3 regions of the Actinoplanes subglobosus genome follow, and region 1 is predicted to be linked to each of the others. Evidence: riboswitches for the same ligand, from Rfam matches in the RefSeq annotation. Region 1 holds a riboswitch; each other region holds the start of a gene.
The links. A riboswitch is a leader RNA that binds a small molecule or an ion and turns the genes downstream of it on or off. The one in region 1 is predicted to bind cobalamin.
Positions count from the first base shown of each region.

Region 2: another riboswitch for cobalamin. It lies ahead of ACFO0C_RS26045 (CbtB domain-containing protein); the one in region 1 lies ahead of ACFO0C_RS47275 (ribonucleoside-diphosphate reductase subunit alpha).
Region 3: another riboswitch for cobalamin. It lies ahead of cobN (cobaltochelatase subunit CobN); the one in region 1 lies ahead of ACFO0C_RS47275 (ribonucleoside-diphosphate reductase subunit alpha).

Region 1 covers NZ_JBHSBL010000041.1:40,150-43,323, forward strand. The annotation lists gene ACFO0C_RS47275 (ribonucleoside-diphosphate reductase subunit alpha) at 1-1,857, opposite strand, end outside; cobalamin riboswitch at 1,968-2,180, opposite strand; gene ACFO0C_RS47280 (DUF4334 domain-containing protein) at 2,260-2,727, shown strand; gene ACFO0C_RS47285 (NAD(P)-dependent alcohol dehydrogenase) at 2,732-3,174, shown strand, end outside.
Region 2 covers NZ_JBHSBL010000019.1:141,456-144,629, reverse strand. The annotation lists gene ACFO0C_RS26050 (S8 family serine peptidase) at 1-1,128, opposite strand, end outside; adenosylcobalamin (AdoCbl) riboswitch at 1,210-1,363, shown strand; gene ACFO0C_RS26045 (CbtB domain-containing protein) at 1,372-1,566, shown strand; gene ACFO0C_RS26040 (CbtA family protein) at 1,557-2,303, shown strand; gene ACFO0C_RS26035 (histidine phosphatase family protein) at 2,300-2,851, shown strand; gene ACFO0C_RS26030 (GNAT family N-acetyltransferase) at 2,961-3,174, shown strand, end outside.
Region 3 covers NZ_JBHSBL010000038.1:9,561-12,734, reverse strand. The annotation lists gene ACFO0C_RS46870 (precorrin-3B synthase) at 1-876, opposite strand, end outside; cobalamin riboswitch at 981-1,107, shown strand; gene cobN (cobaltochelatase subunit CobN) at 1,142-3,174, shown strand, end outside.

The sequences.
Region 1 (3,174 bases):
GATCGACGCGATCGTCGCCGTCGGCGCGATCGCGACCAGCAGCGAATTGCGCAGCCCGTGCTCGGCGACGGTCGAGCGGAGCGCTTCCCAACGCGCGGTCTGGGTCAGCGACGCGCCCCACAGATCCGGGTGCAGGTGACCCTTCGCCGCGCGGGTCTCGGAATAGGCCGGATGCGGCCCGGAAACGGCGGCGAGCCCGGCCGACGTCTCCAGCGCGGTCAGGAAGATCTCCTCCTGCACCCGCGTGGAAAGGGAACGGGCCTCGTCGGAGTCGAACGGGAGCCGCAGGGTGAAGAACGCGTCCTGCAATCCCATCAGTCCGAGCCCGACCGGTCGCCAGCGCGGATTCGAGGCCGCCGCCTGCGCCGACGGGTAGTAGTTGATGTCGATGACCCGGTCCAGATGGACCACTGCCGTCCGCACCGTCGCGCGCAGTCGCTCCCAGTCGACGCCGTCGGCGGTGACGTGCGCGCCGAGGTTGATCGACCCGAGGTTGCACACCGCCGTCTCCTCGTCGTTGTTCACTTCGAGGATCTCGGTGCACAGATTCGACAGGTGAATGGCGTTGCCCGGTTCGCCGGTCTGGTTCGACAGCGCGTTCGAGCGGTCCTTGAACGTCATCCAGCCGTTGCCGGTCTGGGCGAGCGTGCGCATCATCCGCCCGTACAGATCCCGGGCCTTGACGGTTTTGACCGCCTTCTTCTCCGCCGCCCGGTAGGCCTCGGTGAAGGCGTCACCGAACAGATCCGGCAGCTCAGGGGCGTCGGACGGGTCGATCAGCGACCAGTCCTCATCGGCTTCGACCCGGCGCATGAACTCGTCCGGAATCCAGTTCGCCAGGTTGAGATTGTGGGTCCGGCGTGATTCCTCACCGGTGTTGTCCCGCAGTTCCAGGAATTCCTCGACGTCCGGATGCCACGGCTCCAGATAGACGCACGCGGCGCCCTTGCGACGGCCGCCCTGATTGACCGCGGCCACCCCGGCGTCGAGGGTCTTCAGGAACGGGACGATGCCGTTCGACCGGCCGTTCGTGCCGCGAATCAGCGCGCCGCGGCCACGGATCCGCGACCATGCGATGCCGATGCCGCCGGAGAACTTCGACAGTTTCGCGACCTGGTGATAACGCTCGTAAATGGAGTCCAGCTCGTCCCTGGGCGAGTCGACGAGGAAGCACGACGACATCTGCGTGTGCCGGGTGCCCGAATTGAAGAGTGTCGGTGAGCTGGGCAGATAGGCCAGTGACGACATCAGCCGGTAGAAGCCGATCGCCTCGCGGGCGTCCGTCGACAGGCCGCACGCGACACGCAGCAGCCAGTACTGCGGTGTCTCGACGACCAGCCGCGACGTCGGGTGGCGCAACAGGTACCGGTCGGCGACGGTGCGCAGCCCGAAGTACTCGAACCGCAGGTCACCGGTGACGTCCACGGCGTCGTCGAGCTTGCGGGCGTTGCGGGCCACGAACGCGGCCGTCCCGTCACCGATCAGGCCGAGACCGTGCGCGTGACGGATCGACTGGCTGAAGCTCGCGACACCGTGGCCGCGGACCTCCTTGTCGACGTAGGCGGCCAGCAGCCGCGCCGCCAGCTTCGAGTACTGCGGCTCCTCACCGATCAGCTCCGCGGCCGTCTGGATCGAGAGTTTGTCCAGCTCGGCGGTGGTCGCGCCGTCGTACAGGCCGCTGATGGTCCTCGTCGCGACGCGCAGCGGATCGACCTCGTCGAGGTCGGTGACCCACAACTCGACCGCCTTGACGATCTTGTTGACGTCGACCGTCTCCAGGTCGCCGTTGCGTTTGCGCACCTGCATCACGTGCCGTCGCTGCTCCGGCACCGCCGTCTTCTGCGGCGTGAGTGTCATGCCCTCTCCTCGCGAGCGGGCGCGTGGGGGCGGACACCATCGGTCCCCGGGCATGCGGGGACGCTTCGGCGTCAGCCGTCCCACGCGGCCTTCGACCGCCGCACGCCACGGTGACGTGCGGCGCGCTGGCAGGTCTTCGGACTCGTGGGCGTCCAGCTCATCCCTACTGGCCGTCGCTTCCCAGGCCTCTCGCGAGGCCCAGTGCTTGATGACGGCGGTCGTTCCCACTCACCGCTGCGGGGCAGTCCCGGTTTTGCACCGGGTTCCCTGTTGCCTCGGGCAGGTCTGTGCGACCTGCCCGAACCAGCTGCGAGAGGCACTATATATGGCCACACTCGGCGACCGTCGACACCACATGGCGTGTCGCTTATATTGGCGGAACGTCAATAAGAGGGGTGGGACATGGACGCCGCAACCGCTCGCCGCCGTATCGCCGACATCCGCGCCGACGCCGGGAAGACCACGATCGACGAGCTCGACGATCTCTGGGCCGCACTGCCGACAACTGGGCCCGACGAGATCCTCGGCTCCTGGCGGGGCAGCGAGTTCGTCAGCGGCCACCGCTTCGAGGGCTACCTGCCGAAGATCCGCTGGCACGGCAAACGCTTCACCTCCCGTACCGACGTCGCCCCGCTCGTCTGCCGCGACGACGACGGCAACCTGTTCGACGACGTCGAACGGGCCAAGGGCGGCGCCGCCCTCTACGCCGTCGAGTTCCGCGGCGAGACGACCGCGACCATGGTCTACGACGGCCAGCCGGTCCTCGACCACTTCAAACGCGTCGACGACGACACCCTGCTCGGCGTCATGAACGGCAAGGGCGTCCTCGACGACGGCCGGCACTACTACTTCGTCCTCGAGAGAGAGTGAGCCGGTGCGCATCCGGGCAGCGCTCGTCGAAACGGCCGGCGGACCGTTCACCCTCCGCGACCTCGACCTCGAACCGCCGCGCACCGACGAGGTGCTGATCCGGGTCACCGCGGCCGGCATCTGCCACACCGACCTCAGCATGCGGCGCCGCTGGCCGGCCCGGATCTCCCCGATGGTCTTCGGCCACGAGGGCGCCGGCGTCGTCGAGGCCGTCGGCGACGCGGTCACCACGGTCACCGTCGGCGACACGGTCGCGGTCAGTTACCGCAGCTGCGGTCTGTGTGAACTGTGCCGCGGCGGGCATCCGGCCTACTGCCTGCTCAGCGATCTCAACATGCGCGGCACCCGCGCCGACGGCAGCACGCCGCTGAGCAGCGGCGAAGACAAGGTCTTCGGCAACTTCTTCGGCCAGTCCAGCTTTGCGACCCATCTGCTCGCCCATCAGAC
Region 2 (3,174 bases), on a different contig from region 1:
ACGACCCCGGCCCACCACCACGGCCACCAGACCCGCCACCACCGCCAGCCCCGCACCACCAGCAGCGAACAAACCCGCCCGCTCCCAAGCCGGACCCCGCGACGCCACCACCACCGGCACCGGCGACCCGGCCGGCACCGCCGCCACCACCGGACCCGCCTCCTCCGACAACGCCCGATACGGATTCAACAGCCCCACCCCGTACGCCACACTCCGCGGCCCACCCGGCGCCGGATCCACCGACCGCAACAACCGGCCCGTGATCTCCCGCGCACTCTCCCCCGGAAACCGCTCCCGCAACAACGCCACCGTCGCCGACACGAACGGCGCCGCAAAACTCGTCCCCTGCACCGACCGATGCCCCCGCACCGGCGACAACACCGTCACCTGATCACCGAACGCCGCAATGTCCACATGCGCACCCGGCTGCGAATAACCGGCCAGCAACCCGTCCGCCCCCACCGCGGCCACCCCGATCACCCCCGGATAAGCCGCCGGATACGCCACCCCCGCCTCCGCACCACCATTACCGGCCGCCGCGACCACCACCACATCCGACCGCACCGCCTCAGCGACCGCATCCCGCACCGCCGGATCCTCCAACGGCATCACCAGCGAGATGTTGATCACGTCAGCATCCGCCGGACCCGCCGCCCACCGGATCGCCGACGCGAACGCATCCGCACTCGACCGCGACCGCGCGATCTCCTGCTGCCCCCTGCTGTCGGTGTCCTCGGTCACCCGCACCGGAACAATCGTCACCCCCGGCGCCAAACCCTGCACCCCGGTACTCACATCCGGCAGCCCCGCGATGATCCCCGCCACCGCCGTCCCATGCCCCACACAGTCACGCCGCCCGTCCGGAGCACCGTGCAACAGATCCCGCCCCGCCGCGACCTGCCCCTTCAACTGCGCATTACGCACATCCACCCCGGAGTCGACCACCGCCACCCGCACCCCGGCACCGGTCGCCAGACCCGCCAGACGCGCCGGCGCATACGCCCGCAACTCCGCCGGCACCCCCGCCACCACCGACCCCGCACCCAGACACGGCGCCGCCGCAACCGGCCCGGCCGGCACCACCACACCGGCACACACACCCACCACGACCGCCGCCACCAACCGCACCGCACACACCCCCGCACCACAGTGACCGGCGTGGATGCTACCGGTGCCCGGTTGTGCCGGCGGCACCCCGGCCATTAGGTTGAGAACAGCCAATCTGCGGTGTGTGAGGGAAACCGGTGAGAGTCCGGTGCGGTCGCGCCACTGTAAACGGGCCCCCAGCCAGGGGGCCGGTGAGTCAGGACGCTCACGTGCCGCAGGCCCCATCGATCGGGACGCGTCATCCCGTAGGAGGTTGACTCCGCCATGTCCAAGGCACAGACCATCACCACCCCCGCGGTCTCCGGCAAACTCCTCGCCACCGCAGCCGGCTTCACCGGCCTGATGCTCCTGCTGGCCTACCTCGTCGCCTTCGACCAGGGCGCCCTCTCCCAGAGCGGCATGTACCTGCACGAACTCATGCACGACGGCCGCCACCTGCTCGGTGTCCCGTGCCACTGACCCAACCCGGCTACATCCAGCTCCTGCTCCGCGGCCTGCTCGCCGGCCTCATCGCCGGCCTGCTCGCCGGAGGCTTCGCCTACCTCGCCGGCGAACCGCACATCAACGCGGCCATCGCCATCGAAGAAGCAGCCGCCCCCACCGGCGACACCGGCGAACAACCACTCGTCGACCGCGACATCCAGAGCACCGCCGGCCTCCTGCTGGCCACCAGCCTCTACGGCGTCGCCCTCGGCGGCATCCTCGCCACCGCCTACACCCTCCTACGACGACGCCTGCGCACCGGCAGCGACACCCACGCCGCCCTCGGCCTGGCCGCCGCCGCCCTCACCGGCATCGTCCTGGTCCCCTACCTCAAATACCCACCCAACCCACCCGCCGTCGGCAACCCCGACACCATCAACCAACGCACCGCCGCCTACCTCGCCGTCCTCGTCCTCGGACTGGTCGCCGTCTGGGCCGCCGTGCTCGCCTCCCGCACCCAAACCCACCCCTGGCGCCAAGCCGCCGCAGGCACCGCCGCCTTCCTCACCGTCGTCGGCATCGCCTACACGCTGCTGCCCACCTTCCACGAAGTCCCCGACGACTTCCCAGCCACCCTCCTCTGGGACTTCCGGATCTCGTCACTGGGCACCCAGACCATCCTCTGGACCGCCCTCGGCATCACCTTCGCCGCCCTGCTCACCCACAGCACCACCCGCAAGCAGGCCACCGCGGAGCCCATCACCACCGCGTGAACGCACTACGCCTGATCGCCGCCGGACACACCCCCGCACTACGCCGGGCCGTGTTCGGCGGCGACCCGCACCTCGACGAAGCCGGCCACCACGCCACCGTCGCCCTCAAGAACTCACCCGCACTGCTGCCACGCCACTTCCCCGACGACCAGCCCTGGCTGATCGCCCCCACCCACGCCGCCCAGCAGACCGCCACCCTCCTCGGCGCACCCGCCACCACCACCGAACCAGCCCTCGCCGAACCCGACTACGGCACCTGGACCGGCAACACCCTCGACCAGATCGACCCCGCCGGCCTCCACCAATTCCTCACCGACCCCACCGCAACACCCCACGGCGGCGAATCCCTCACCACCGCCACCACCCGACTCACCGCCTGGCTCGCACAAAACACCACCAGCAGACGTACGGCCATCGCCCACCCCCTGGTCATCCGCCTGCTCATCGCCGCCGCCCTCGGCCTGCCACCCAGCACACGCAGCCTCGCCGTAGCCCCCCTCACCGTCACCCGCCTCACCCACCACCACGGCTGGACCCTGCACCTCTGACCAACCGGACCCGCCATACGCGACCCAGCCGAGCCCCTCCGGCGAATGCCGCACCACCAGCGCCACCGCCGCCGCGATCAGCGCCCGCCACTCCGTAAAATCACCGACCGTGAACTACCACATCACCGTCGACGACCTCACCGGCCCCGCCATCGCCGCCCTCCTCCAGGAACACGTCGACCAGATGCGCGCCATCACCCCACCCGAAAGCAAACACGCCCTCGACCTCGACAGCCTCCGCGCCCCCGACATCACCCTCTGGACCGCCCACGACGGCGACCACCTCCTCGGCTGCGGCGCCCTCAAACACCTCGACCCCACCA
Region 3 (3,174 bases), on a different contig from region 1:
CCTCATCGGCACGCCATCGAGGCGCCCCAACGGCACCAGCGCGGCGACCGCGGCGAGCCCGTCCTCCTGTGGCAGCACCCCGATCAGGTCACCGGGCTCCGGCGCCTCGACGGGCACCGCGACATCCACGGGCACGATCGTCACGCCGGGCGTGACGGTCACCGGGTCGGGCGGCACGCCGAGTGTGGCGGCCAGCCGGGCCGTGATGCGAGCGGGGCCGTCGATGAGCTCGCGCAACCGCCACGCCGCAGCGCTGCCGGAGCGCTGCTCGGCCCGCTCGGCCAGGAACGCGTGGGCGGCGGCGACCATCGTGGGCACGACGTCGTCGTAGCCGGCACGCAGCCCGGTGTCATGCCCGCCGAGCCTGATCACGAACGGTCCGTCGACGGCGGAAGCGGCGGGTGGGCACGGGACGACTGTGGACGGCGGCACCGGGACCGCGGCCACGTCGGAGGCGAGCGGGACCTGGCCGATGGCGAAGAGGAACTTACCGGGCAGCGCGGCCAGGGTGGCGTCAGCCTGGATCGCGAGGTCGAGCCGTCCTACGAGAGCGCGGAGAAGCGATCCTGGAAGAGGCGGGGCCGCAATGTTCCGTACATTATCGTGGGTCGGGGAAGGCAGCAGGCCCGCCGACCGCAACCGGGCCGCCAACGCCGGCGCATCGCCTGGTCTCAATGCTCTGAGCTGGAGATTGGCCCGGGAGGTCAGCTCCAGGCAGCCGTCGCCGAACTCCTCGGCCAGCTCGCGCAGCGAGCGCAGCTGAGCACCGGACAGCATGCCCCCTGGCAGCCGGACCCGCGCCAGCATGCCGTCGGCCGCGGCATGCAGCCGCAGCGCGCCGGGACAGGCGTCGGTGTCCGACGAACGGGGAGTCATGGCCCGGATACTACGGCCGACCCCCGACAGGAATTCACCTCCGTCGTGCGGTGGGTCGGGAGCGTCACAGCGGCCGTTCCGCCTTGACGCGGGACACCGGGGTTCGGAAAGGTTAGGGGCCAACGAGCGGCGACGCCGCGGAGGAAGCCGGTGCGAGTCCGGCGCGGTCCCGCCACTGTCACCAGGGCATTTCTCTGGGAGCCAGGAACTCCGGTCGCCGTGATGTCCGTCTACCCGGGGCGCGGACCCCGAGGGGGAGTGCGCTGTGTTCCTGCTGCTGTCGACGTCCGACACCGACCTGCTCAGCGCCCGGGCCAGCGGCTCGGCCTGGCGCCCGGCCAACCCGGCCCGCACCGCCGTCGACGACCTGCCCGCCCTGCTCGACGGGGCCGACCTCGTGGTGGTGCGTATCCTCGGTGGCCGCCGGGCCTGGGAGGAGGGCCTCGACGCGCTGCTCGCGAGCGGTCTGCCGGTCGTCGTCCTCGGCGGTGAGCAGGCGCCCGACGCCGAGTTGATGAAGCTGTCCACCGTGCCCGCCGGTGTCGCCGCGGACGCGCACACCTACCTGGCGCAGGGCGGTGCCGACAATCTCGCGGCACTGCACGACTTCCTCTCCGACACGGTGCTGCTGACCGGCAACGGGTTCGCTCCGGCGGTCGAGACCCCACAGTGGGGGCTCCTGCCACGCGAGGCGTCCGAGGGCGGCCGGGAGACGGTCGCGGTGCTCTACTACCGGGCCCACCACATGGCCGGCAACACCGCGTTCGTCGAGGCGCTGTGCCAGGCGATCGAGGCCCGGGGCGGCCGGGCGCTGCCGATCTTCACGGCCTCGCTGCGGACCGCCCCGCCGGAGCTGTTGGCCGAGCTGCGCAAGGCTGACGCGCTGGTGGTGACGGTTCTGGCCGCCGGCGGCACCCGCCCGGCGACGGCGAGCGCGGGTGGCGACGACGAGGCGTGGGATGTCGGTGTCCTCGCCGACCTGGACGTGCCGATCCTGCAGGGCCTGTGCCTGACCAGTTCGCGCGCGGCCTGGGAGGCCAGCGACGACGGTCTGTCCCCGCTGGACGCGGCGACGCAGGTGGCGATCCCCGAGTTCGACGGGCGGATCATCACGGTCCCGTTCTCCTTCAAGGAGATCGACGAGGACGGGCTGTCGGTCTACGTGGCCGACCCGGAGCGGGCGCTGCGGGTGGCCGGGATCGCTGTGGCGCACGCCCGGCTGCGGCATGTGCCGCCGGCCGACCGGCGGATCGCGCTGATGCTGTCGGCCTACCCGACGAAGCACTCGCGGATCGGCAACGCCGTCGGTCTGGACACCCCGGCCTCGACGGTCGCCCTGCTCGCCGCGCTCGCGGAGCGGGGTTACCGGATCGGCGACTTCGGGACCTATGACGGCGACGGTCTCATCCACACGCTGATCGCGGCCGGTGGCCAGGATCCCGACTGGCTCACCGAGGAGCAGCTCTCCGAAAACAAGGTCCGGATCTCCGGTGTGGCGTACGAGTCCTGGTTCGTGACGCTGCCGGACGACTTCCGGGAGAGTGTCGAGCGGCACTGGGGCCCGCCGCCGGGTGAGCTCTACACCGACGGCGGCGACATCGTGCTGGCCGCCCTCCGCGACGAGAACATCGTGGTCATGGTGCAGCCGCCGCGCGGGTTCGGGGCCAACCCGGTCGCCATCTACCACGACCCCGACCTCCCGCCGTCGCATCATTACCTGGCGGCGTACCGGTGGCTGGCCGACGAGTTCGGCGCGCACGCCGTCGTGCACGTCGGCAAGCACGGCAACCTGGAGTGGCTGCCGGGGAAGAACGTCGGCATGTCCGCTTCGGACGGCACCGACGCGGCCCTCGGCGACCTGCCGCTGATCTACCCGTTCCTGGTCAACGACCCGGGCGAGGGCACCCAGGCCAAGCGCCGGGCGCACGCCACCCTGGTCGACCACCTGATCCCGCCGATGGCCCGCGCCGAGTCCTACGGCGACATCGCCCGGCTGGAGCAGCTGCTCGACGAGCACGCCAACATCGCCGCCCTCGACCCGGCCAAGCTGCCGGCGATCCGCGCGCAGATCTGGACGCTGATCCAGGCCGCAAAGATGGACCACGACCTCGGTCAGGCCAACCGGCCCGACGACGAGGAGTTCGACGACTTCATCATGCACATCGACGGATGGCTGTGTGAGGTCAAGGACGTGCAGATCCGCGACGGGCTGCACGTGCTCGGTGCGGCGCCGACCGGCGAGGCCCGGATCAACCTGGTGCTGGCGATGCTGCGGGCACGGCAGATGTGGGCCGGCAA